One region of the Paeniglutamicibacter kerguelensis genome, then DNA from elsewhere that is predicted to be linked to it. Evidence: riboswitches for the same ligand, from Rfam matches in the RefSeq annotation. Region 1 holds a riboswitch; each other region holds the start of a gene.

The links. Region 1 has a riboswitch for S-adenosylmethionine ahead of JOF47_RS01595 (methylenetetrahydrofolate reductase). Riboswitches for the same ligand answer to the same signal wherever they lie in the genome.
Region 2: linked by a shared signal. The riboswitch ahead of JOF47_RS00525 (hypothetical protein) and the one ahead of JOF47_RS01595 (methylenetetrahydrofolate reductase) in region 1 are both predicted to bind S-adenosylmethionine.
Region 3: linked by a shared signal. The riboswitch ahead of JOF47_RS20870 (acyl-CoA dehydrogenase family protein) and the one ahead of JOF47_RS01595 (methylenetetrahydrofolate reductase) in region 1 are both predicted to bind S-adenosylmethionine.

What each region holds. Positions count from the first base shown of each region.
Region 1 is NZ_JAGIOF010000001.1:343,583-352,898, reverse strand. It holds gene JOF47_RS01620 (Gfo/Idh/MocA family protein) at 1-162, shown strand, start outside; gene JOF47_RS01615 (hypothetical protein) at 254-580, opposite strand; gene JOF47_RS01610 (cystathionine gamma-synthase) at 742-1,968, opposite strand; gene JOF47_RS01605 (O-acetylhomoserine aminocarboxypropyltransferase/cysteine synthase family protein) at 1,981-3,303, opposite strand; gene metE (5-methyltetrahydropteroyltriglutamate--homocysteine S-methyltransferase) at 3,481-5,850, opposite strand; gene JOF47_RS01595 (methylenetetrahydrofolate reductase) at 5,915-6,841, opposite strand; SAM riboswitch class I at 6,944-7,061, opposite strand; gene JOF47_RS01590 (deoxyguanosinetriphosphate triphosphohydrolase family protein) at 7,415-8,947, shown strand; gene JOF47_RS01585 (NADP-dependent isocitrate dehydrogenase) at 9,066-9,316, opposite strand, start outside.
Region 2 is NZ_JAGIOF010000001.1:116,435-123,651, forward strand. It holds gene JOF47_RS00515 (histidinol-phosphate transaminase) at 1-225, shown strand, start outside; gene JOF47_RS00520 (PDR/VanB family oxidoreductase) at 222-1,229, shown strand; gene JOF47_RS00525 (hypothetical protein) at 1,288-1,575, opposite strand; SAM riboswitch class IV at 1,598-1,727, opposite strand; gene JOF47_RS00530 (zinc-dependent alcohol dehydrogenase family protein) at 1,880-2,935, shown strand; gene JOF47_RS00535 (hypothetical protein) at 3,035-3,649, shown strand; gene JOF47_RS00540 (bifunctional polysaccharide deacetylase/glycosyltransferase family 2 protein) at 3,646-5,817, shown strand; gene JOF47_RS00545 (nucleobase:cation symporter-2 family protein) at 5,916-7,217, opposite strand, start outside.
Region 3 is NZ_JAGIOF010000004.1:336,263-343,479, reverse strand. It holds gene fmdA (formamidase) at 5-1,261, opposite strand; gene JOF47_RS20890 (FmdB family zinc ribbon protein) at 1,313-1,597, opposite strand; gene JOF47_RS20885 (AmiS/UreI family transporter) at 1,625-2,263, opposite strand; gene JOF47_RS20880 (hypothetical protein) at 2,546-3,322, shown strand; gene JOF47_RS20875 (hypothetical protein) at 3,291-3,677, shown strand; SAM riboswitch class I at 3,833-3,929, shown strand; gene JOF47_RS20870 (acyl-CoA dehydrogenase family protein) at 3,937-5,274, shown strand; gene JOF47_RS20865 (LLM class flavin-dependent oxidoreductase) at 5,356-6,759, shown strand; gene JOF47_RS20860 (DUF1345 domain-containing protein) at 6,904-7,217, opposite strand, start outside.

The DNA of each region.
Region 1 (9,316 bases):
TACACCTACCAGTTCCGCGAAGCCACGCGGTGCATCCAGCAGGGGCTGAACGAGTCCCCCACCATGCCGTGGGACCACTCGGTCAACACCATGGCCATCTTCGATGGCATCCGCCATCAGCTGGGGATCCGCTACCCCAACGACATGGCGCGCACCAGCTAGGGGCAAAACAACCCCTGCTGCACAAACGAAGGTGGCGCTTGCCGACGACGGTTCGTCGGCAAGCGCCACCTTCGTTGATTTTCGGACGGGGCTACGTGGCCACCAGTTCGGCTTCTCCGGCGTTGCGCAGCGCCGCACGCAAGTCCTCAAGTGGCGGCAGCCCCGCCACCCCCTCCGGCGTGGGGTAGACCCTGCAGCTGAGGGCCGGCTCGGCCCCGGAGGCGAACAGGTCCCTGCCGGAGGCGACGAACGTCGGGGAACCGTGGAATGCCAGCTCCCGGGCAACGTCCTCGCTGGCGATTTCCCGGATGCGCAGCTCCCCTGCAGCCATCCCCTCGGCCTCCAGGGCGCGAAGATACAGCTCGCTGGCCGGGTCGCTGTTCGGGCAGCCGGCAATGATGCGCAATTCGAAGTCCATGTCCCAATCGTCCACACCGGGCCACCGGAATGCAAAGTGCCGCCGGGCTGCTGCCCGGCGGCACTTTGACGTTGAATGCGTTGGCCGGCTTTCGGCCCCCTCAGACCCCATGCACGGCCAACGCAAACTTGATGGCCCGGCCGTCAGGCCGGGGATCCCTGTCAGGCCGTGGCCGCAACCAGGGAGGCGCGGCGCGCGGCGGCCAGGCCGAGTTCAAGGTCGGCAATAAGGTCCTCGACCTGCTCGACGCCGACGCTGAGCCGCACCAGGTTCTTGGGCACAGCCAGCGGGGTGCCGATGACCGAGGCGTGGGTCATTTCCGAGGAGTAGCAAACCAGCGACTCGACGCCGCCGAGGGACACCGAGAGCGCAAACAGCTTCGTCGATTCCGCGAAGGCGCGCGCGGTGGCCTCGCCGCCGGCGAATTGCAGCGAGACGATGCCGCCGAAACCGCGGGACTGGGTCTTGGCCAGCTCGTGCCCCGGGTGGGATTCGAGCCCCGGGTACAGCACCGTGGAAACCTCCTCGCGGGTGGTCAGCCATTCGGCGATGCGGGCGGCATTCGAGCAGTGGCGCTCCATGCGCAGCCCCAGGGTCTTGAGCCCGCGGGCGGCAAGGAAACAGTCCTGCGGGCCGGCCACGGCTCCCCCGGCGAACTGCTGGAACCCCACGGCCTCGGCCAGCGACTGGCCGCGGAAGATCCGCTCCGCCACGATCACGGCGCCGCCGAGCACGTCGGAGTGCCCGCCGATGTACTTGGTGGTCGAATGCACCACGACGTCCGCGCCGAGGGTGATCGGCTGCTGCAGGAACGGTGTGGCAAAGGTGTTGTCCACGACCAGCAGCGCCCCGGCATCGCGGGCGATCCGCGCCCAGCCAGCAAGGTCGGCGATGCCCAGCAGCGGGTTGGACGGGGTTTCCACCCAGAGCAGGGCGGTGACGCCGGGTTGCACCGCGCCGGCCACGGCCGCGAGGTCGGTGATGTCGACGGGCGTGTTGGTGATGCCCCACTTGCCGTGCAGCCGGTTGATGAGCCGGTTGGTGCCGCCGTAGCCGTCGGCGCCGAGCACGATGTGGTCCCCCGGCTCCAGCACCGCACGCAGCAGCGCGTCCTCGGCGGCGATGCCCGAGGCGAAGGCGAAGCCCGCGTGGCCCGCTTCCAGGGCGGTGAGCTGGGTCTCGAAGCCGCCGCGGGTCGGGTTGGAGCCGCGGGAGTATTCGTGGCCGTTGCGCAGGACGTTGATGCCGTCCTGCACAAAGGTGCTGGTCTGGTAGATCGGCGGGATGACCGCGCCGGTCAACGGATCCGGCGCCTGGCCGGCGTGGATGGCCAGGGTGTTGAAGGAGTGCGTGTTGGAGGAATGGCTGGTGCCTACTGGGTTGCTCATGGTCGTTCCTTCCTAGACGCCGACGGATTCGCGGGTCGGTGATGTGGTTTCTTGGGTCAGCGCATCAAGCGCACCGGTCAGGTCCGCGATCAGGTCCGCCGAGTCCTCCAGGCCAACCGAAACGCGCAGAGTCCCGGCGGAGATCCCGGCGGCGGCAAGCTGCGCGTCGGAAAGCCGGCAGTGGGTCATGGCGGCGGGGTGCACGATCAGCGACCGTGCGTCGCCGATGTTGGCGGCCAGGGCGAAGAGTTCGACCGAGTCGACGACCTGCGGGACGGCGGAGGCGTCGTGGAGGTCGAAGGAGAACACGCAGCCGGTGCCGGCCGGGAAGTCCCGGTGCGCCAGCTCGTGGTCCTGGTGGCCGGGCAGCGACGGGTGGTGGACCCTGGCCACGGCCGGGTGCGCATCCAGGGCCGCCACCAGGTCCAGCACGTTGGCCTGCGCCTTGGCCACACGCAGCGAGAGCGTCTCGATGCCCGTGAGGATCGCCGAGGCCGAGGCCGCGGTGAGCGTGGGGCCCAGATCGTGCAGGAACTTGGAGCGGGCCAGCATCAAGTAGGCGTTGGGGCCGTAGCGTTCCAGCAGCGAATCCCCGTAGTACCGGGCCTTGGGGGCCGCGATCTGCGGCCAGCGGGCCGGATCGGAAAAATCGAAGGTGCCCGCATCGACGATCAGTCCCCCGAGCACCGAGCCGTGGCCGGCCAGCGCCTTGGTGGCCGAATGGACAACGATGTCGGCACCGAAATCGATGGGGCGGTAGGCGGCCGGGGTGGCCAGGGTGTTGTCGACGACCACCGGGATGCCGGCCGCGCGGGCGACGTCCGTGATGGCGCGCAGGTCCACCAGGGTGACCAGCGGGTTGGACACCGATTCGAGCAGGAAGCCGCGGGTCTTCGCCGTGATGGCCGCAGCCCAGTTGGCGGGGTCCTCCGGGTCGACAAACGTGACGGTCACGCCGAAGTCGGCGAAGGTGTCGGTGAGCAGGTCGACGGTGCCGCCGTAGAGCTTGTTGGAGGCCACCAGGTGGTTCGGCCCCTGCAGCAGGGCCAGCAGGGAAACGGCGACGGCAGCCTGGCCCGTGGCGGTGGCCAGCGCCCCGATGCCGCCCTCCAGAGCCGCGGCGCGTGCCTCCAGCACGGAGACCGTGGGGTTGCCGGTGCGCGAGTAGGTGAAGCCCGCCTTTTTCAGCGAGAAGAGCTCGGCCGCGGTGGCGTAGTCGGGGAACTCGAACGCTGCGGAGTTGTAGATCGGCACGGTCATGGGTCGGTGCGGGCCCGCGGGGCTGTACCCGGAGTGGATTTCGGTGGTGGCGTTCTGCCAGGTGCTGGTGGCCATGATCGTGCCTTTCGGGGCCTGGTGCTAAGGAAAAGTTCGGGGAAGGACGTGCGGGGCTGCATCGAGTTGCGGGTCGATGCGGCCCCGCCCGTCCGTCCCCTGTGCCGCCGCGGGGCCCGGTCGAGATAGGGACTCGGGTGCGGGCCCGGCGGCGGGCTTGCGGGGACTAAAACGTGGTTAGACGTTTGCGCCGGTGTTTGCGCCAATGGTGGCGCGGGCAGCGATGGCCGCCTCCACCAGGTTGGCCAGCGAGGCCTCGGTCTCCGCGTAGCCGCGGGTCTTCAGGCCGCAGTCCGGGTTGATCCACAGCTGCTTGGCCGGCAGCGAGGCCAGGGCGATCTCGATGAGCTCGGCGACCTCTTCGGTGGACGGCACGCGCGGGGAGTGGATGTCGTAGACGCCCGGGCCGATGCCGCGGCTGTAGCCGAACTCGGTCAGGTCCGCGGTGACCTCCATGCGGGAGCGGGCGGCCTCGATCGAGGTGACGTCGGCATCCAGCGCGTCGATGGCGTCGATGATCTCCCCGAACTCCGAGTAGCACAGGTGGGTGTGGATCTGGGTGGCGTCCACGGCGCCGGCGGTTGACAGGCGGAAGGAGTCGACCGACCACTTCAGGTAGGCGGCCTGGTCGGCCTTGCGCAGCGGGAGCAGTTCGCGCAGTGCCGGCTCGTCGACCTGGATGATGCCGATGCCGGCGTCCTGCAGGTCCGCGATCTCGTCGCGCAGCGCCAGGGCCACCTGGTTTGCGGAGACGGACAGCGGCTCGTCGTCGCGGATGAAGCTCCAAGCCAGGATGGTGACCGGGCCGGTGAGCATGCCCTTGAACGGCTTGTTGGTCAGCGACGCGGCGTAGGAGATCCACGGCACGGTGAAGGCCACCGGGCGGGAGACATCCCCCCAGAGGATCGACGGGCGGGTGGCGCGCGATCCGTAGGACTGCACCCAGCCGTTGGCGGTCTCGGAGAAACCGTCGAAGTTCTCGGCGAAGTACTGGACCATGTCGTTGCGCTCGGCCTCGCCGTGCACCAGCACGTCCAGGCCCAGGCGTTCCTGCAGCTCCACCACGCGGGCGATCTCCGCCTTGAGGAAGCCCTCGTAGGCGGCGTCGTCGATGCTGCCGTTGCGGTGCGCTGCGCGGGCGGTGCGGACCTCGCCGGTCTGCGGGAAGGAGCCGATGGTGGTGGTCGGCAGCACCGGCAGGTTCAGCGCGGCTTCCTGGGCCGCCTCGCGGGTGGCGGCATCGGAGCGGGAGAAGTCGGCGTCGGTGAGTGCCGCCAGGCGTTCGCGGACCGCGGCAACGGTGGTGCCGGCGAATGCCGCCCGGTGGTTGATCGCCGATTCGGCGGCGGACAGCTCGGCGGCGATCGCGGATTCGCCCTGCGCCAGGCCCTTGGCCAGGGTGATGACCTCGGCGACCTTCTGGTTGGCGAAGGCCAGCCATGCCGGCAGGTGCGCCGGCAGGTTGTTTTCCAGGGCGACGTCGTGCGGGACGTGCTGCAGCGAGGTGGCGGTGCCCACGGCGAGGATGCCGTTGGACGTCTGGACCTCGGTGCGCAGGGACTTCAGGACGTTTAGCGAGGCGGCGAGGTTGTTGCGCCAGATGTTGCGGGAGTCGACGATGCCGGCCACCAGGGTGGAGCCGGCGAGGTCGTCGAGGAATTCGGCCTTCGGGGCCAGTCCGCGGACCAGGTCCGCGTGCACGGCCTCGACGCCGGCGCGGGCCAGCAGGCCCTGGGCGGCACCCGGGCGGGTCACGTCCCCGGCGGTTCCGTAGCCGAAGGTGACAAAGAGGGCCGGGCGTTCGGTGGCGGCGGCGAGCCTGGTATAGACGGACTCTGCCAGCGCGCCGGGAACTGCGAGCTCGGCGCCGCGGTCGGTGACAAGTGCCGGCTCATCGATCTGCACCCACGGGGCACCGGCGGCGGCAAGCTCGGTAAGGATCCGTGCGTAGGCGGCGACGACCTCGTCGATGCGGGTCAGCGGGTCGAAGCCCGCTGCGGCGCCGTCCTCGGCCTTGGCCAGCAGCAGGTAGGTGATGGGACCGACCAGCGTGGGGCGGATGGTGTTTCCGTTGGCCGCGTGGGCCTTGAAGCTTTCAACCAGCGGCTTGGCGTTGGCCGCGATCGGGGTGTTCTCACCGATCTCCGGGACCAGGTAGTGGTAGTTGGTGTCGAACCACTTGGTCATTTCCAGCGGGGCGCGGGACTCGTCGCCGCGGGCCAGCACAAACGAGGCGGCCGTGTTGATGGTGCCGTCGGCATCTGCAAGGTCCGCGAAGCGGGTGGGCAGGGAGGAAAGCGCCACGGTGGCGTCCAGGACCTGGTCGTAGTAGGCGAAGTCGCCGGGCAGCGAGGCGTCGGTGGCGCCCAGGCCCAGGGTGGTCAGCTTGGCCAGGTTGGCCTGCTGCAGCTCGCGGGCCGCGGCGTGCAGGGTGGCCTCGTCGGTGCGGTTGGCCCAGTGCGCTTCGAGGGCCTTCTTGAGCTCGCGGTTCGGTCCGATGCGCGGGTAGCCGAGGATGGATGCTGCCGGGAAGGTTGGCTTCGTCATGGTGTTTCTCCTTGGGTGTTGAAAGTGTTGTAAGTGTTGGAAAAGTGTTGAAGGTCCGGGGCGCCTAGACGGCTGCGCGGGCGGCCCAGGAGTTGCTGACTTGGGCCCGGGTGCGGGGCAGCTCGAGCCGTTCGATGACGTCGAGGGAACCGCGGTGGTCGTTGAAGGTGTAGAGGTGGACGCCCGGGGCTCCGTCGTCGAAGGCGCGCCGGGCCAGCGTGACGGCGGCGTTGACCCCGATGTAGTGGCGTTCGGCATCGCTGCTTGCCGTTTCCAGCGCATGCGCAAGGATTGGGTCCGGTTCAACCCCCGTCATCGAGGCCAGCCTGTTGAGCCGTTTGAGCGAATTCAGCGGGATGACCCCCGGAATAATCGGGATGCCAACCCCTGCGCGGCGTGCTGCGTCAACCAGGTTGGTGTATTCCTCGGGCCGGAAGTACACCTGGGTGATCGCATAATTTGCCCCCGAGCGTTCCTTGGCGAGCAAGACCTCCACGTCGTGCTCGAACGACGGGGATTCGGGGTGCTGGATCGGGTAGGCCGCCACGCCGACCCCCAGCCGCCCGCCGGCCAGCGCCGCCGAGTGCTCGGTTTCGACCTCGCGGATCAGTTCGATCAGGTAGCGGGCGAAGGGGAACTCCCCGCGCCAGCCGTCCGGATCGGTGGGCAGGTCGCCGCGAAGCGCCAGGACCCCGCGGACCCCGAGCGAGATGAAGTGGCGGATCAGGTTCTCGAGGGACTGGCGGCTCTCCCCCACACAGGTCAGGTGTGCCAGCGGGCGCAGCCTGGTGTTCTGGATGAGGTGTTCGATCAGTTCCAGCGAGGCCCGGCGGCGTGCGTGGGTCCCCGAGTAGGTGACCGACACGTAGTCGGGGTTCGTGGCCTGAAGCGCCTCGATGCTGTTGAAAACGCCCTCGGTCGCGTCGCGGTTCACCGGCGGGTACAGCTCATAGGACAGTGACGGCGGGGCCGCGGACGGTGTAATGCTCATGTGTGACTCCTCGTCTAAACGAGGGAGGCCCCAAGGTACGCCACAAAAGCCCCAGTCATCCGGAACGGAAAACTGCGGCGATGGTGAGCAGGTTTTGAAGCGGCTCCATCGCTTCTGGCCTTAGCACCCTCACCGACATGAACTCCCAGAAGGGATTTCCATCGGATGATGGTTGCTGCGGCGTCAACGAGCCAGATCTCTCAGCCGCTCTTGATGGTTGATGCATTCATCATGTTCCACGTTTCAAGGACGGTGCAAGGCGCCGGCCGGGACCCGCGTCACGCGGGGCAAAAACACTTCACATGACGAATTTTTGTCATCCTGCACTTGGCCACCGGTCAGATTGTTACGCGGGCCGGAAATCCAAAATCACCGTCAGTTCAGGGATTTTCGCTGGTTTTCAAGTCTTTCCGGCGGTTTCATGAAGTGATTGTGAAGCCTAGGCCCGGCAGCTTGCGGGCTCCCGACCTGCAGCACCGGAAACCCTCCGGTCGGCGGCCCGTTGCGGCACGCAAACAGGGACAACGCGCCCTGCCCGATCGCCGCGAACCAATCCTCTAGGCTGGATCCACCATGGATACCAGGCAGAAAACCCACCAGTCCGGCGGACGCGACCGCTCGATCCTCGAGGAGACCCGGGCCGGCGAAGACGAATTCCGCGTCGACATCGAGCGCATCAGGTTCTCTCCCTACTTCTCGCGGCTCTCCGCGGTGACCCAAGTGATCCCGCAGGCGGGCGCCGGGACCGTGGTGCACAACCGGCTGACGCACTCGCTCAAGGTCTCCGCCGTGGCCCGCTCCATCGCCATCGGGCTGATCAACGCGGACGAGCCCACCCGGAAGCTCGTGGCCGGGCTGGGCGGTTGCGACCCCGTGGTGGTTCAGGCCGCCGCGGCGGCACACGACATGGGGCACCCTCCCTTCGGACACTTGGGCGAGCAGGAACTCGATCGCGTGGCCCGCCAGACGCTCGGGCTGCCGGACGGCTTCGAGGGCAACGCCCAGAGCTTCCGCATCCTCACCGCGCTGGACAGCTGCGACGCGACGCCGCGGGGGCTGAACCTCACCAAGGCCGTGCGCGCGGCGGTGCTCAAGTACCCGTGGACCCGCAACGAATGGCGGTCGCGGCCCGCAGGCGCCCCGGAGATGCTGCCCCGCGGCGTGGGCTCCGTCGGCAGCATCGGGGCCCACAAATTCTCGGCCTATGACATCGAAGCCGAAGAGATGCACGATGTGCTCTCCGTGTTCCCCGGCATTTCGAAGTACCAACAGACCCTGGAGTGTTCGGTGATGGACATCGCCGACGACATCGCCTACGCAGTGCACGACCTGGACGACTTCTACCGGGCCGGGGTGCTGCAATACACCACGGTGTCCGCCGAGCTGCGGGCATGGCTCGATTCGGGCACGCAGCTGGCCCGAATCGAAGACACCGACTTGGATACACGCAGGCCCGGTCATGCACTGGAGCGCACCTGGCGTCACGTCGCGGCAAAGGATCCTTGGATCGCCAACGCCGAGGCCTTCCGCGCCTCGGTGAGGCGCGTCGGCCACGACCTGGTCGAGGGGCTGCTTGCGGTTCCCTACAACGGCGGGATCGAGGCGGACCGCGCCGTCACGGGATTCACGCGGCGGTGGATCAACCGGCTCCAGGCCTCCATTGCGGTGGAGAAGGACCCCACGGTCCGCAGCGGGCACGTCCGCCTGGCCGACGAAGCCTGGCACGACGTGGTCGTGCTCAAGTTCGTGCACTCGCGCTTTGTGCTGGAGCGTTCCGACCTGGCCGTGTACCAGCGCGGGCAAACCCGCATCATCGCTTCCCTGGCCGAGGGCCTGCACGCGTGGCTCGAGGATCGCGACGACGCGGCCCGGGCGCCGCGCAGGCTGCTGGATTCGGTCGAGGCCGCAACCGGCGAGTACCGCCTGCTCCGGGCCCAGTCGCCCGGGCAGTTTGCGCAAGCCGGTAACGGCGAGATCGAAAGGCTCGGGCGGGCCCGGGCGATCGTCGACTACATCGCCTCGTTCACCGACGCGCAGGCCGTCTCGGTGAACGCCTTGCTGACCGGGACCTCCGAGGGGCTGTGGGAGGTCGGACGGGGGCTCTAGCCCCCCGTCCCGGCTCAGGCCCCGCCATGCTGCGGACGCCGCTGCGCATACGCCAACGGCGGGCCGCCAGTCCCCCTCAGGGGAAGGCGACCCGCCGTGGTGCGGTGCGACCGGAAGGCTACTTCTTGAGCAGTTCCAGCGCGGTGTTCAGCGTGACGCTCGGGCGCATGATGGCTGCGACCTTTTCCTCGACCGGGCGGTAGTAGCCGCCCATGTCGACGGGGGCACCCTGCACGGCTGCGAGCTCGGCCACGATGGCTTCCTCGTTGCCGCCCAGCGCCTCGGAAACGGCATTGAAGGCCGCTGCCAGCTCGGCGTCCTTGGTCTGTGCGGCCAGTTCCTCTGCCCAGTACTTGGCCAGGTAGAAGT
Region 2 (7,217 bases), 230 kb from region 1:
GACGTGCCGGCCTCGGGCATCGAACGGATGTGCGCGGCACACGGGTTGTCGGTGCGCGCCTTCGCCGGGTCCGGGGTGCGCGTGAGCATCGCCCCGCGCGAGGCCTCGCTGGCGGTGCTGGCGGCCCTGGACGTATTCGGCCCGCCGCCCGTCCCCTCGGAAACCACCACAACCACCCCGCATAACCACAGCCTTGAAATACACAGCACTGGAGGTGCATCGTGATCAGCACAAGCGAACAGCCCGTCGTTGAAGACCCGCAAGGGGGAATCCTCGTTTCCGAGGACGGTTTCTTCGACGTGGAGGTGGCGGGGATCAACCGCGAATCCGGTTCGGTGGTCTCCCTGGAGCTGGCCCACCCGGCGGGCCTGGCCCTGCCGGACTGGAGCCCGGGCTCGCACATTGACGTCCTGCTCCCCAACGGGCTGTTGCGCCAGTATTCGCTGTGTTCGGCGCCGGGCGACAAGCGTTGGCGCCTGGGCGTGCTGCGAGAACCGGCGGGGCGCGGCGGATCGGCCTACATCCACGAGGACCTGCGCCCCGGGGCACGGATCAAGGTGCGGCACCCGCGCAACAACTTCGAGCTGGCACCGGCGCCCGAGTACCTGTTCATCGCCGGCGGCATCGGCATCACGCCCATCCTGCCCATGCTGCGCGCCGCCGAGGACTCCGGCGTGCCGTGGCGGTTGGTCTACCTGGGGCGCAGCCGCAGCTCCATGGCGTTCACCAACGAGTTGGCCGCCTACGGGAGCAAGGTGCACCTGCACGCCGACGACGAATCCGGGTTCTACCCGCTCCCGGAGCTGCTCGGGGACCCCACGGCCGGCTTCCACACCTATGTGTGCGGTCCCGGCCCGCTGCTGGATTTCATATCCGGCTTCGCCGCCGGCTGGCAGGATTCCGGTCGCTACCGGTTCGAGCGATTTGTTGCTGACCCTGCCGCGAGCGCGCCGGCGGCCGGGGACCACGAGTTCACGGTGGAGACCACCGGCGGCCTGGAGGTGAACGTGCCGGTGGGCACCAGCATCCTCGGCGCGCTGGAGGAAGCGGGCATCATGGTCCTGAATTCCTGCCGCGAGGGCATCTGCGGCACCTGCGAAACCCCGGTGGTTTCCGGGGAGGTAGACCACCGCGACTCGCTGCTCAGCGACGAGGAGCGCAAGGCCGGGGAGACCATGATGATATGTGTTTCACGGTGCAAGGGCCGGCGCCTGGTGCTGGACATTTAAGGGAGCGGAGGTCCAGAACGGCGGCCGGCGGTCCAGTACGGATGGGGGTACTGGAACGTCAGCCGCGCAACCTGAAGAACGAGGTTCCGGCCGAGGAGAAGGCTCCGGGCAACAGCAGCACCAGAAGCTCCGGGTTGAACTGCACCTCGACGGGGCCGCGCCCCTCCAATGCGGCTGCGAGTTTCTCCGGCGCGACGGCCTGCAACAGCCATTCGGACGGTCCGGCGCCGAGCTGCAGGAGCCCGGTGCCGGGGTCGTGGTCGAGCCAGGCGGTGATCCAATCGCCGGCAAAGCGCGGCAGGGGATTGGCGGAGGTTGCGGGTGCTGTGTGAAGGTGGCTAGTCATGATGGGGCACGATCCTTGAAGCTGGTTGTCCTTGCCCCCGCCGCAGGAATGCGTGCGAAGGCCGCTTCGTCATCCGAACCACCCGCCGTACAACAATGGGGTTGGTACCTGGTCAGTCGGAGCTTTGCCATAAGCAACCAGAATTCGTGAAGCTGTTCCAACCATACGTTGGTGAACGGACACTTCGCCACCGCTGAGTCAGGAACCGCAACAATCCGTCATCGCTTGGCAGGAGGACGTGTACCCGGCCGGAGGCATAGGCTGAGAAGAACAGACACCCAACCCCAGCTTCCGGAGGTACACCATGCGAGCCACCCTGATCCATGGACCGCGGGACATCCGCGTCGAAGACTGCCCGGACCCGGAACTGCTCGCCGACACAGACGCGCTGGTCAAGGTCACTGCCGCCTGCGTCTGCGGATCGGACCTGTGGCCGTACCGCGGGGTCAACCAGATCCCGAAGCCACGGCGCATCGGCCACGAATTCATCGGCGTCGTCACCGAAATCGGGGACAAGGTGGAGACGCTGAAGGTTGGGGACTTCGTGGTTGCCCCCTGGGCCAATAGCTGCGGGAACTGCCCGCCATGCCGCAACGGCGTCCAAGTGGCCTGCGAGCACCGGGCCGTCTGGGGCGGGACCGACGAGCACGGGCTGCCGGTGGACGGCGGCCAGGGCGAGGCGGTGCGCGTTCCCAACGCCGATGGCACCCTGGTGCCGGTCCCGGGCGTGGGCAACCCGGACGAGGCACTGGCCAAGTCGCTGCTTGCTCTCTCGGACGTGATGGGCACTGGACACCATGCGGCGCTCGGGGCCAAGGTGGCACCGGGCCGCAGCGTCGTGGTGGTCGGCGACGGCGCGGTGGGCCTGAGCGGGGTGCTGGCGGCCAAGCGGCTGGGCGCCACCCGGATCATTGCCATGTCCAGGCCTGCCGACCGGGCGGCGCTGGCCCGCGAATTCGGGGCCACCGAGGTGGTCGCCGAACGCGGGGAGGAAGCCGCAGCCAAGGTGCGCGAGCTGCTCGGGGGAGTGCTGGCCGACTCGGTGCTCGAATGCGTGGGCACCGCCGAATCGATGGAACAGGCGCTGGCCTGCACCCGGCCCGGTGGTGCGCTGGGCTTCGTCGGTGTGCCGCATGGGCATGACCCGCTGCCGATCTCGGTGCTGTTCTCCAAGAACATCTCGGTGGCTGGCGGGGCCGCCAGCACCCGGGCCTACCTGCCCGAATTGCTGGAGGACGTGCTGTCCGGGGCCATCAATCCCGGGCTGGTCTTTGACACGGTGATGGGCCTGGAGCAGGCCCCTGAGGCCTACAAAGCCATGGACGAGCGAAAATCCATCAAGGTCATGCTCGTGCCGTAGCGGGCCATGTCGGGACCGGAATAGCTGGCTTCGCACGGCCGTCCCCGCTGCCGTGACCATTTTGTGACCTTTGTCGGCATGCATTATCGTTGGTCACCGATGCCAGCTCTTAGCGAAACCCCTGACCGAGTACCGTCCGCCGCAACAAGCGAACCCGTCTTCGTCGACCCATCCGGCAGACGCCTGCTGCGGCTCAAGAAAACCGGAGTGGTGGCACTGGGGCTGATGTCGGTGTATGTGTTGCTGTTCCTGGTCGCCTTCCTCGGCGGCTCTACGATTGCGGCCCCGAACCTGCCTATGCCCGCAAAGCCGGCGGAGGCAGGGCCGGAAACCGCCACGAAACCGGGTCCGACGCCCGGATCCGCGCCGGCGCGTGCCGAGGAATCGCCGGCGGCGGCACCCGGCACCGCCGACAATACCGCGGCGGCCGAGAACACCGCGGAGAAGGCCACTGGCCCCGCTGCGCCCTCCTCCACAGCCGAAGCCACCGCACCCTCCACCGCACCCTCCACCGCACCCTCCGGCGCAGCCGATCCCGGTGAAACCACGGACGCGCCGGCCGAGCCGAGCCCGGATCCCGTGAGCGCCACCCCGAGCCCCGGCAGCGAGCAGGCAACCCGCGGAAAGAGCCAGAGCGCACCTGGCCGCAGCGCAACCGCCCCCGGACACGGCGACACCGGCCAGGCCAAGCCCACCGGGGGGCTCCGCCCGTGAGCACCGGACGCCGGGCCGCCCGCAGCGGCGGCATCGGAGCACACTGGTTTCTCATGGTCGTCGTCGTGCTGACCCTCGGGCTGTCGCTGGCCGTCCAGGGATACATGAACCACCTGGCCGGCATCGGCGATCGCCCCGCCCCGGCAAGCAACGCCACCGGGAACGTCCCCGCGGCGGTCACCGAAGGTCGCCCGGTCATTGATGCCCGCGGGGAGGGCGTCCGCACGGCCGGCCCCTCCGGCCACACCGTGGCCCTGACCTTCGACGACGGACCCGACCCGGCCTGGACGCCCCGGATCCTCGATGTCCTGCGGGAGCACGGGGTCCACGCCACCTTCTTCGTGACCGGCAGCTCGGCGATCAAGCACCCCGAGTTGCTCCGGCGCATGGCAGCCGAGGGGCACGAGATCGGCACCCAGACACTCACGAACGCCGACCTTTCCGCGGCACCCTCCTGGCGGCGCCAGCTCGAGATCCGGGGTGCCCAGAAGGTGGTTGCGGGGATCACCGGCCAATCGCCGTCGCTGTTGCGCCCTCCGCACAGCACGGACAATACGGCCGTCACCGACGGACAGTGGTCTGCCATGGACGCGGCGGCGGACGAAGGTTTCCTCGCCGTGCTGGGCACGCTCGACAGCGGAGACGAGCAGGCTCCGGGGTCCGAGGTGATTGCCGATCGCCTGCTGCGGCCGGAGGCCCGGGGGCAGGTGGTCGTGATGCACGACGGCGGGGGAACTCGGTCCCAGACCGTCGAGGCGCTGTCCGCGGTGCTTGGACAGCAGGCGGAGTCCGGGCACCGCTTCACCACGGTCGGCGACTCGATAGGCGTGGACAGCACCCGGCAGGCATCCTTCGCGGACTTCGTCATCGGAACCGTGTTTGTCTGGGGTGTCCGGTTCACCGATGTGTTCGTCACGGCCATATCCTGGGCGCTCGTCGCGGCCGGGGCCGTGACGCTGGCCAGGGCGGTGCTCGTGATGGTGGTCGCCGCCCGGCACAACCGGGCCGTTCGGAGGGGCCGCGAGGCGGATCGGAACCGCGGTTGGTTCGAACTGCCGCTGCGCACCGAGATCGCCGAACCGGTCAGCGTGATCGTCCCCGCCTACAACGAATCGGCGGGCATCGAGGCGGCTGTGCGGTCCATCGCCGCCTCGACCCATCCGGTCCAGATCATCGTCGTCGACGACGGGTCGAGCGACGGCACCGCTGACATCGTCGAGGCGCTCGGATTGCCCAACGTCGAAATCATCCGCAAGGAGAACGGCGGAAAGCCCTCGGCGCTGAACGCCGGGATCGCCGCGGCCCGCCACGACCTGGTGGTGATGGTCGACGGAGACACGGTCTTCGAGCCCGACACCGTCCACGTGCTCATCCAGCGCTTCGCCGAGCCGCGGGTGGGCGCCATCTCGGGCAACACCAAGATCGCCAACCGCGGCGGCATCCTCGGCGCGTGGCAGCACATTGAGTACGTCGTCGGATTCAACCTGGACAGGCGCCTGTTCGACGTCGCCGAATGCATGCCCACCGTCCCCGGGGCGATCGGCGCGTTCCGCCGCGAGGCCCTGGCCCGGGTGGGCGGTGTCAGCAACGACACCCTCGCCGAGGACACCGACCTGACCATGGCGCTGTGCCGCGGCGGCTGGCGGGTCGTCTACGAGGACGACGCCCGGGCCTGGACCGAGGCCCCGGCGACCCTCGGGGCCCTCTGGAAGCAGCGCTACCGCTGGTGCTACGGCACGCTGCAGGCCATGTGGAAGCACCGCGGGGCCGTCGTGCAGTCGGGTGCGGCCGGGAAGCTGGGGCGCCGGGGGCTTGGCTACCTGCTGGTCTTCCAGGTGCTGCTTCCGCTCTTCGCGCCCGTTGTCGACGTCTTCGCCATCTACGGACTGGTGTTCCTGGATCCCGTCCGGATTGCCGTGGTCTGGGGAATCTTCCTGCTGATCCAGTTCATCATGGCCGCTTACGCGTTCCGGCTCGACCGCGAACCGCTGCGCGCCCTGTGGACGTTGCCGCTGCAGCAATTCGTGTACCGGCAGCTGATGTACCTGGTGGTGATCCAGTCGGTGGTCACCGCACTGGCCGGGGTGCGCCTGCGCTGGCACCGGATGGAGCGCTACGGTTCCCTGCGCGCCCCGATGGATTCCCCGGCCCGGACCTCGGCGCCCTGATGCACCGGCGGGCCGGGATCCAACGGGAATCCCCGAAGGCCGCCGATCCCATGGAACCAAGGGATCGGCGGCCTGCCGTCATGCGATGAAAAGCGAGACTAGCCGGTGCAGGGTATTTCCCGGGCCTTGGCGTCGTAAAGCTTTCCGTCGGAAACGTAGTCTCCATCGTGCAGGTCGGTGAGCAAGGCCGAGGAGATCCTCCGGTTGCTGGCTTCGGCCATGACGGATGTCGGCTTGTTGCCCCGGATCTTGAAGTGGTTGAACAGCAGGTTCAGCAGGATCGCCATGATGGCCGAGGAACTGATTCCCGAGTGGAAGATCGTGACAAACCAATCCGGGAACGACGCGTAGATGTTTGGTGCGACGATCGGGAACATGCCGAAGCCCAGGGCGGTGGCCACAACGATCAGGTTCATGTTGCCTTCGTACTTCACCGTGGACAGGGTCCGAATGCCCGAGGCCGCGACGGTTCCGAACAGCACGATCCCGGCTCCGCCAAGTACCGGCGTGGGGATGGCGGCCACGAAGCGGCCGAGGATCGGCAAAAGCCCCAGGATCGCTAGAATGCCGTCGCCCGCGGTGACAACAAACCTGCTCTTGACCCCCGTGATGGCGACAAGCCCGACGTTCTGGGCGAAGGCGCTCTGGGTGAAGGAATTGAAAATTGGCGAGATCGCGCTCGAGATCATGTCTGCACGCAAGCCATCACCGATGCGCCGCGAGTCCGTCTTGGTTCCAACGATTTCGCCGACCGCAATGATGTCAGCCGAGGTTTCGGTCAGTGTCACCAAGATGACGATGACCATGGAGAGAATCGCGGCGAGTTGGAACTCCGGGGGACCGAAGGCGAAGGGCATGGGGAAAGCGAATGCGGGACCTTCCATGACCTTGCTGAAATCGGCCATTCCCGTCGCCGTAGCGACGATGGTTCCCGCAATCATTGCCAGGAGGATGGAGAGCCTGGAAATTGCGGCGACACCGATCTTGCTGAAGATCACGACGAAGAGCAGCGTGACTCCGGCCAATCCGAGGTTCTGCATGGAACCGAAGTCGTCGGCCGTGGGGTTTCCGCCCATGGTCCATCCCGCCGCAACGGGCATCAGCGTCAGGCCGATGGTGGTGATCACCGTTCCGGCCACCACCGGAGGGAAGAACCTGATGATCCTCGAAAAGATCGGGGTGATCAGCAGGCCGATCACCGAGGCCGCTATCACGGCACCGAAGACGGTCGCGATCGAGCCGCCGCCCTCGAGGATCGAGATCATGGTCGCCACCCCGGCGAAGGAAACTCCCTGAACCAAGGGAAGCTGGGAACCAAAGAACGGAATGCCAACCGTTTGGAGCACGGTGGCGAGCCCGCCGACAAAGAGACATGATGCGATCAGCACCCCGATCTCGGC
Region 3 (7,217 bases), on a different contig from region 1:
TTATCTACTTGTTTGAGGCCTTGGGTGCTCCCATGCCCGGGTCGATCTGGTGCGGCCCGCTCGCCGACGGCCGGACGTCGAAGTTGAACATTGCCGTGGGCAGGTAGACCGTCGAGCAGGAGTTCGGGATGTCAACGACGCCCGAGAGCCGGCCCTCGATCGGGGCCGCGCCCAGAAGCAGGTAGGCCTGCTCGCGGGAGTACCCGAACTTCGTCAGGTAGTCGATCGCGTGGAGGCACGCGCGCTGGTAGGACAGGTGCGAATCCAGGTAGCGCTGCTCCCCGTCGAGGGTGACCGAGGTACCGGAGAACGCGATCCATTCGCTGAACTGCGGATCGACGCGGCCCGGCATGAAGATGGCATTCTCCGATACGCCGTACGTGTCCATGCCGCCGCGGATGATGTCCACCCGCAGGTCGATGAAGCCGCCCATTTCGATCGCGCCACAGAACGTGATTTCGCCGTCGCCCTGGGAGAAGTGCAGATCGCCCAGGGACAGGTTCGCGCCGTCAACGAACACCGGATAGAAGATCCGCGAACCCTTGGAAAGATTCTTGATGTCCTGGTTTCCGCCGTTTTCACGCGGCGGTGCGGTGCGGGCCGCTTCGGAGCCAACCCGGCCCCATTCGCTGGCCGGAACTCCGCCGAGCACGGCGTGCTCGGCCTCCGGCGGAAGTGCCAGCGGCGGGACTCGGTGGGGATCGGTGGCGATGAGATCGCCCTCCCGCTTGTTCCACTTGGCCAAAAGCGCCGCCGACGGGGCGGTGCCCATCAGGCCCGGGTGGATGAGGCCTTCGAAGGATACTTCCGGAACGTGCCGAGAGGTCGCGACCTGTCCCGTGAAGTCCCAAATTGCCTTGTAGGCGTCGGGGAACTGGTCCGTCAGGAAGCCGCCGCCGTTGTTCTTGGAGAAGATGCCGGTGTAGCCCCACCCTTGGCCGGCCAGCGGTCCGCTGTCCTCCTGTGGAATGGGTCCCACGTCAAGGATGTCGACAATCAAGAGGTCGCCCGGCTTGGCCCCCTCCACGGCGAACGGGCCGGACAGCTTGTGCACGGTCAACAGCGGTGCATCGAGAATGTCCTGGGCGGAGTCATCGTTTTTGATGGCCCCGTCAAACCACTCGCGGCAATCGACGCGGAACACGTCGCCGGCCTTGACGGTGGCCACCGGGGGAATTTCCGGGTGCCAACGGTTGTGGCCGAGTTTTTCCTGATCCTCGAACTTCTTGGTCGAATCGAGCGGAAATATCACTTCTGGCATGGTGCTTCTCCTTAAACGATGTCGTACTTGGGCGGGGGATCCGGCATCCGGTCAGGGGCGCGGAAGCTTTTGGTGCAGGGGATTGTGGGTGTAACGGGTTGCCTGTTTTGTCGCCCCTGTGCGGCCCGTGACCACTTCCGGTTCGTGCGCGCTGCGTTTCGTCGAATCAATGAGTTTGAATTCGGCGGTGTTGGCGATTGAAAGGCGGGGCGAACTCATCTGGCGCCGTGCCTGTTGCCGGCACTCGGGACACGTCGTGGAATCCGGCACCGTTGTCATGGGGAATGCGGATTCAAATACTGTTCCTTCGGGGCAACGGAAGTCGTACAGCGGCATGAAAAGTCCTCTCGATGGGTACCGGAACTAGTGGCCTGCGGAGGTTGCAGGCGCGACCGAACTGTTGGTGCCGTCAGGCATCTTGCGGCGGGATAGTGCGTAGGAGGCCAGGATTGCCAGAACGCCGATCACGGCAAGGCCCACGGCTTCGCCCGGCCCGGTGGTGTAATTCCCGGTCAGCAATAGCAAGGCCGGAATGGTGCCGGTGATATGCGCGACGATAATCGTGAACCAGCCGGTAAAGTCGTTCAGCGAATCCTTTCCCAGGGCCAGAAGCAAGAAGAAAAGGGTCCACAAGATGGCCCAAATAAACCAGATCACTCCGAACAAAGGATCCTCGACCTGGATGAATTGCAAGACTCCAAAGACAACGGCAACGAAGGCGACAAACAGAGAAAACCAGCCCAGCCCCTCGCCGGGAAGGCCAAAGACCTGGTTGAGCCCGACGTATAGATAGGTGAAGCCGAAGAGATACAGGCCCGAGGCTCCGAGGATGACGGCCGGGTCGCCGTTGGCCTGCGACAGGATGATTGTGGGGAAAACGACCTGCATGGCCCCCACGAAGAAGTTCATGACTGCGGCCGATTTGCCGGGGATCTTTCCCAGCAGCATGAGTCCGTTAATGAAGAGAACTGCACCAACGTAGAGCAAGCCAACACTACCCATCGGGTGTCCTTTCGGCGTGGATGAAAAGTGGAGGATCAGGAGGGGAGCAGGGTGAAATACAGCTTGGTGACCTGCTCGTTTCGCTCAGGCTATCTGTGAACCCGGGGTGATTCAAGGGGGCGCGTTGAATCACTGTTCATGCTCGCGAAAACTCTGGCCATCGGTGCGGGCAGCACGGTGGGCTGCGGTGATTAAACAGGGGCTGTTGATGGAAACCCGGCAACAGGTCGTTGGTGGCTTTACCGTCGAGTACGCGAAGGGAACCAAAGCCAGAAGGGGGTGATGCTTTACTACCTGTGCGCGTCGACCGGATCGTCCCGGGCCAACGCCCGCCGACGCCTGGCCGCCGAAGTGCGGAAGCCGGGACGTGCCGCTCCGGTGTCCATTTCCAAGCGGCGGCCCCGAAAATACGGGCCCTCCGCCATCACGCTGCTGGGCCGGATCTGGACGTTCCGCGGGGAACCCTGCGGCAAATACCTGGCACCCATCATGGCCGAGGAACTCGAGCGGCTGGAGCGCTTCGGGGAACTCGGGACGCAGTCCGAGTTGTTCACCGACGAGGTCCGTCGCGATCTGCTGTTCATGTCAGCGGCGAGCATTGACCGGTATCTGAAGCCGCTGCGCGAGCCCCGGTACCCCTCGGTACTGTCCTCCACCCGGCCCGGGGCGCTGCTGCGTTCGGAGATCCCGGTGCGCTGGTCGGGCAAGCCCATGGAGCAGGAACCGGAGTTCTCCGAAATCGACACCGTCGCCCACTGCGGACACAGCCTCAAGGGCGAGTTCCTGTATTCAACCACTCTCACCGATGTGTTCACCGGGTGGACCGTCAACACGTACGTGAAGAACCGCGCGCACCGCAATATCGTGACCGGGATCGACCTGCTGGCCCGGTCGCTGCCCTACCCGATCCGCGGATTGGATGTACAACGGCAGCGAATTCATCATCCGCGAACTGAAAAACTCCTGCGACGAACGCCGGGTCACGTTCACCCGTTCGCGCTCCGGGAACAAGAGCGACGACGCCCACGTGGAGCAGAAGACCTGGTCCCGGGTCCGTGAGCAGGTCGGCTACCTCCGCTATGACATACCGGCCGAATCGGAACTGCTCAACGAGGTCTGGGAACTGGATCGGATCTTCGCCGCCTACCTGCTGCCCCAGCAGAAACTGGTCGAGAAGACGCTCGCCGGCGCGAAGGCCACCCAAGTCCATGACAAACCGGCCACACCGCACAAGTGCGAGATCAGTCATCCCAGGGTGAAGAAGATGCCGGCGATCCGCATGAATGCCACCTTCAAGAGGATCCGGGTCATGGCGCTCTCACGCCAGATCATGGTCCTGACCGGCCGACTGGAAACCCTGTCCGCGGCCAATGGTGGCACCGCAACCAATCACCTCACCCAGACCCGATCATGAAGCAGTCATTTTCCGGAAGTTTTCCTCTGAGGCAACGTATTGATCTTCCCGGAGGTTTTTACATGAAGCAACAATGAGCCCAGGGGTCGATCAAAGTACAAATGTGACGCCATTCATTTGCGCAGTGCTACGCAACCTTGTAGAAATATGAACAACAACCATCCAGAGCGGCCGAGAGATCTGGCTCAATGACGCCGCAGCAACCCCTCCCCTTAATTGGGCGGTAGGTGCTCACGCCAGAGTCGATGGAGAACCAATCATGGTCGCTGAGTCACACCTGCACACCTTCGATGTTGATACTGACCCAAATATTTTTGGGCCCGTTTCACTGGAAGCCCTCGCAAGCAATGCGCCGGCTCGACACCTGCTCAAGCTGACGCCGGGTGTTCCGCGAAGCGGGCACTACGATGAGCTGGCCGCGGTTTTCCGACCGGTGTTTGCCCGGATTGCGGAAGGCGCCAGCGAGCGCGATGCCACTCGGACGCTCCCTTTCGAGCAGGTCGGTTGGCTCAACCGCGAGCGTTTCGGTGCCCTGCGGATTCCGGTCAGCGAGGGCGGCTATGGCGCAAGCCTGAGCGACCTTTTCCGCCTGCTCATCGAACTTGCCGAGGCGGATTCGCAAGTGGCGCACCTATGGCGTGCACACATCGCTTTCGTCGAATCGGCGCTCATGCTGCAGGACGCCGCCGTGCGCAGCCGCTGGACCGAAAGAATCGCCGCGGGCCAGATCGTCGGCAACGCCTACACCGAACGCGGCGGAAACACCTTGGGCTCGCTCAACACCACGCTGGAGCAGCGCGGGGAACGATGGTTCGTGACCGGTGAAAAATACTATTGCACCGGCACCATCTATGCGGACTGGGTTGCAGTGGCAGCCTCCCACCCGAATCTTGCCGGCCGCCAGATTGCCCTGGTTTCCACGCAGCGCTCCGGCGTCAAGATCTACGACGACTGGGACGGGTTCGGCCAACAGCTCACCGGGACGGGCTCCACGACATTCCAGGATGTTCCGGTCGACACATTGTTGCCGGAGGAACAGCAAATCAACGACCCGGAATCCGCGATCTTCCAGCTGGTGCTGCTTGCCGTGCAGGCCGGAATCACGCGTGCGGCGCTGAACGACGTGCGATCGGCGGTGCAGGCGCGGACCCGAACGTTCAGCACCGGAACGGGTGTCCCGATCCGAAACGAACCGCAGGTCCTGCAGCTGGTCGGCGAAATTTCGGCTGCCGCCTTCGCCACGGATTCCATTGTCTTGGCCGCCGTCGCGGAAATTGAAATCGCCCTCGGCGATGATTCGCTCAGCCCGGCCGAGCGCTTCGCGGTGTGCGAACTGGCCGCTGATCGAGCGCAAACGATCGTCCAGCCGATGGCGCTCGCGGCAGCGACCAAACTCTTTGACGGACTTGGGGCCTCGGCAACGGCCAAGGGCTGCAACATGGACCGTCATTGGCGAAACGCACGCACGGTTGCCACCCACAATCCCGCAATCTACAAGGCACGCATCGTTGGCGACTACGAGGTCAACGGAACCGCTCCCAAGCGCCTCAACGCCGTCGGCGACCTCGGCTCAACCACCGGAACAGCCGGCTACTAAGGCCTTTCTGTTTCGACAACCTTCCTTGAATTGGATCGCTTTGGCGACCCGCGATTCCCCCTACCCCTGCAAAGGAACATCATGAGCACGACTTCCGCACAACGCCAGATCCGTTTCAATGCCTTCGACATGAACTGCGTCGGTCACCAATCTCCCGGGCTGTGGAAGCACCCGAAGGACCAGTCCGCACGCTACAAGGACCTGTCCTACTGGACCGATCTTGCCAAGACCCTGGAAAAGGGAAAGTTCGACGGCATCTTCATCGCCGATGTGCTGGGCACCTACGATGTCTTCGGCGGTTCCAACGAGGTGCCGTTGCGTGCCGGAACCCAGGTTCCCGTCAACGATCCAATGATGCTCGTCTCCGCCATGGCCGCCGTGACCGAACACCTGGGATTCGGCGTCACCGCCGGCACCGCCTACGAGCACCCGTACCCGTTTGCCCGTCGCCTGGCCACGCTTGACCACCTCACCAAGGGACGCGTCGGCTGGAACGTCGTCACCGGATACCTGCCCTCCGCGGCACGGAACATGGGCCAGGAAGACCAGCTGGAACACGACGAGCGTTACAACCACGCCGATGAATACATGGAAGTCATCTACAAGCTTCTTGAGGGTTCGTGGGAAGAGGACGCGGTGGTGCGCGACGTCGAACGCGGCATCTTCACCGACCCGACCAAGGTCCATGAGATCAAGCACGAGGGCAAGTACTTCAAGGTCCCCGGCATCGCGATCACCGAGCCGAGCCCGCAGCGCACACCCGTGGTGTTCCAAGCCGGCGCCTCTCCGCGTGGCCTGAAGTTCGCCTCGGAAAACGCTGAGGCAGTCTTCGTGACCTCGCCGACCAAGGAAATCCTCAAGGAAACCGTCACCAAGATCCGCGATGCCGCAGAGGCCGCGGGCCGTGGCCGCTACGACGTGCGCATCTACGCCATGCAGACCATCGTCACCGGCCCCGACAGCGCCAGCGCCGAAGCGAAGTTCGAGGACTACAAGTCCTACGCCGACATAGACGGCGCCCTGGCGCTGATTTCCGGCTGGATGGGTGTCGACCTGTCCACGTACGGTCCCGACGACGTCATCGGCGACAACGTGAAATCAAACGCCATCCAGTCCTCCGTTGCAACGTTCCAGAAGGCCAGCGGCGATGACGGCAACCCCTGGACGATTCGCCAGCTTGCCGAATGGGTGGGCGTCGGCGGCTTCGGCCCGATCACCGTTGGTTCCGGGGCCGAGGTGGCGGAAAAGCTCATCGACTGGGTCGCGGAAACCGACGTCGACGGCTTCAACCTCGCCTATGCCATCACTCCCGGCACGTTCGAGGACGTCGTTGAGTTCGTTGTTCCGGAGCTCCAGGCCCGCGGCGCATACCAGAGCGAATATGTCGAGGGCACGCTGCGCAACAAGCTCTTCGGCAAGGGCGACCGCGTCCAGGAATCGCACAAGGCCGCCAACTACCGGCTCTCCGCCGCAAAGGTCGGCTAGCGGGCACTGCCCCACTGGTTGCCCAGCGCCCGAAGTCCAGCGCAACCAACTGCGTTTCCGACGGGGATCCCAGCCATGCCGGGATCCCCGTCCCGCCAAGTCAAGCGGGATCTTTCAAGGCCCGGACTCGAACCGGGGCACCCGTTACGGGGCCAGGCTGACGACCAGGTTGATGGTGGTGGCCAGGATTCCCGTGCCAAACACAAACGCCAGCAGGCTGTGGCGCAGCGCTGCCGATCGCATCACACGTGAGGTGATGTTTGTGTCCGACACCTGATAAGTCATGCCCATGCTGAACGCCATGTAGGCAAAATCGGTGTATTGCGGCGGTTCCTTCTGGTTGAAGTCGATGCCACCGGGCGCTCCGTCGTAGTAAATCACCGCATAGCGCAGCGTAAACAACGTGTGCACGAGCAGCCACGACATCCCCGTGCAGGTCAAGGCCAGCAGTGCCAGCA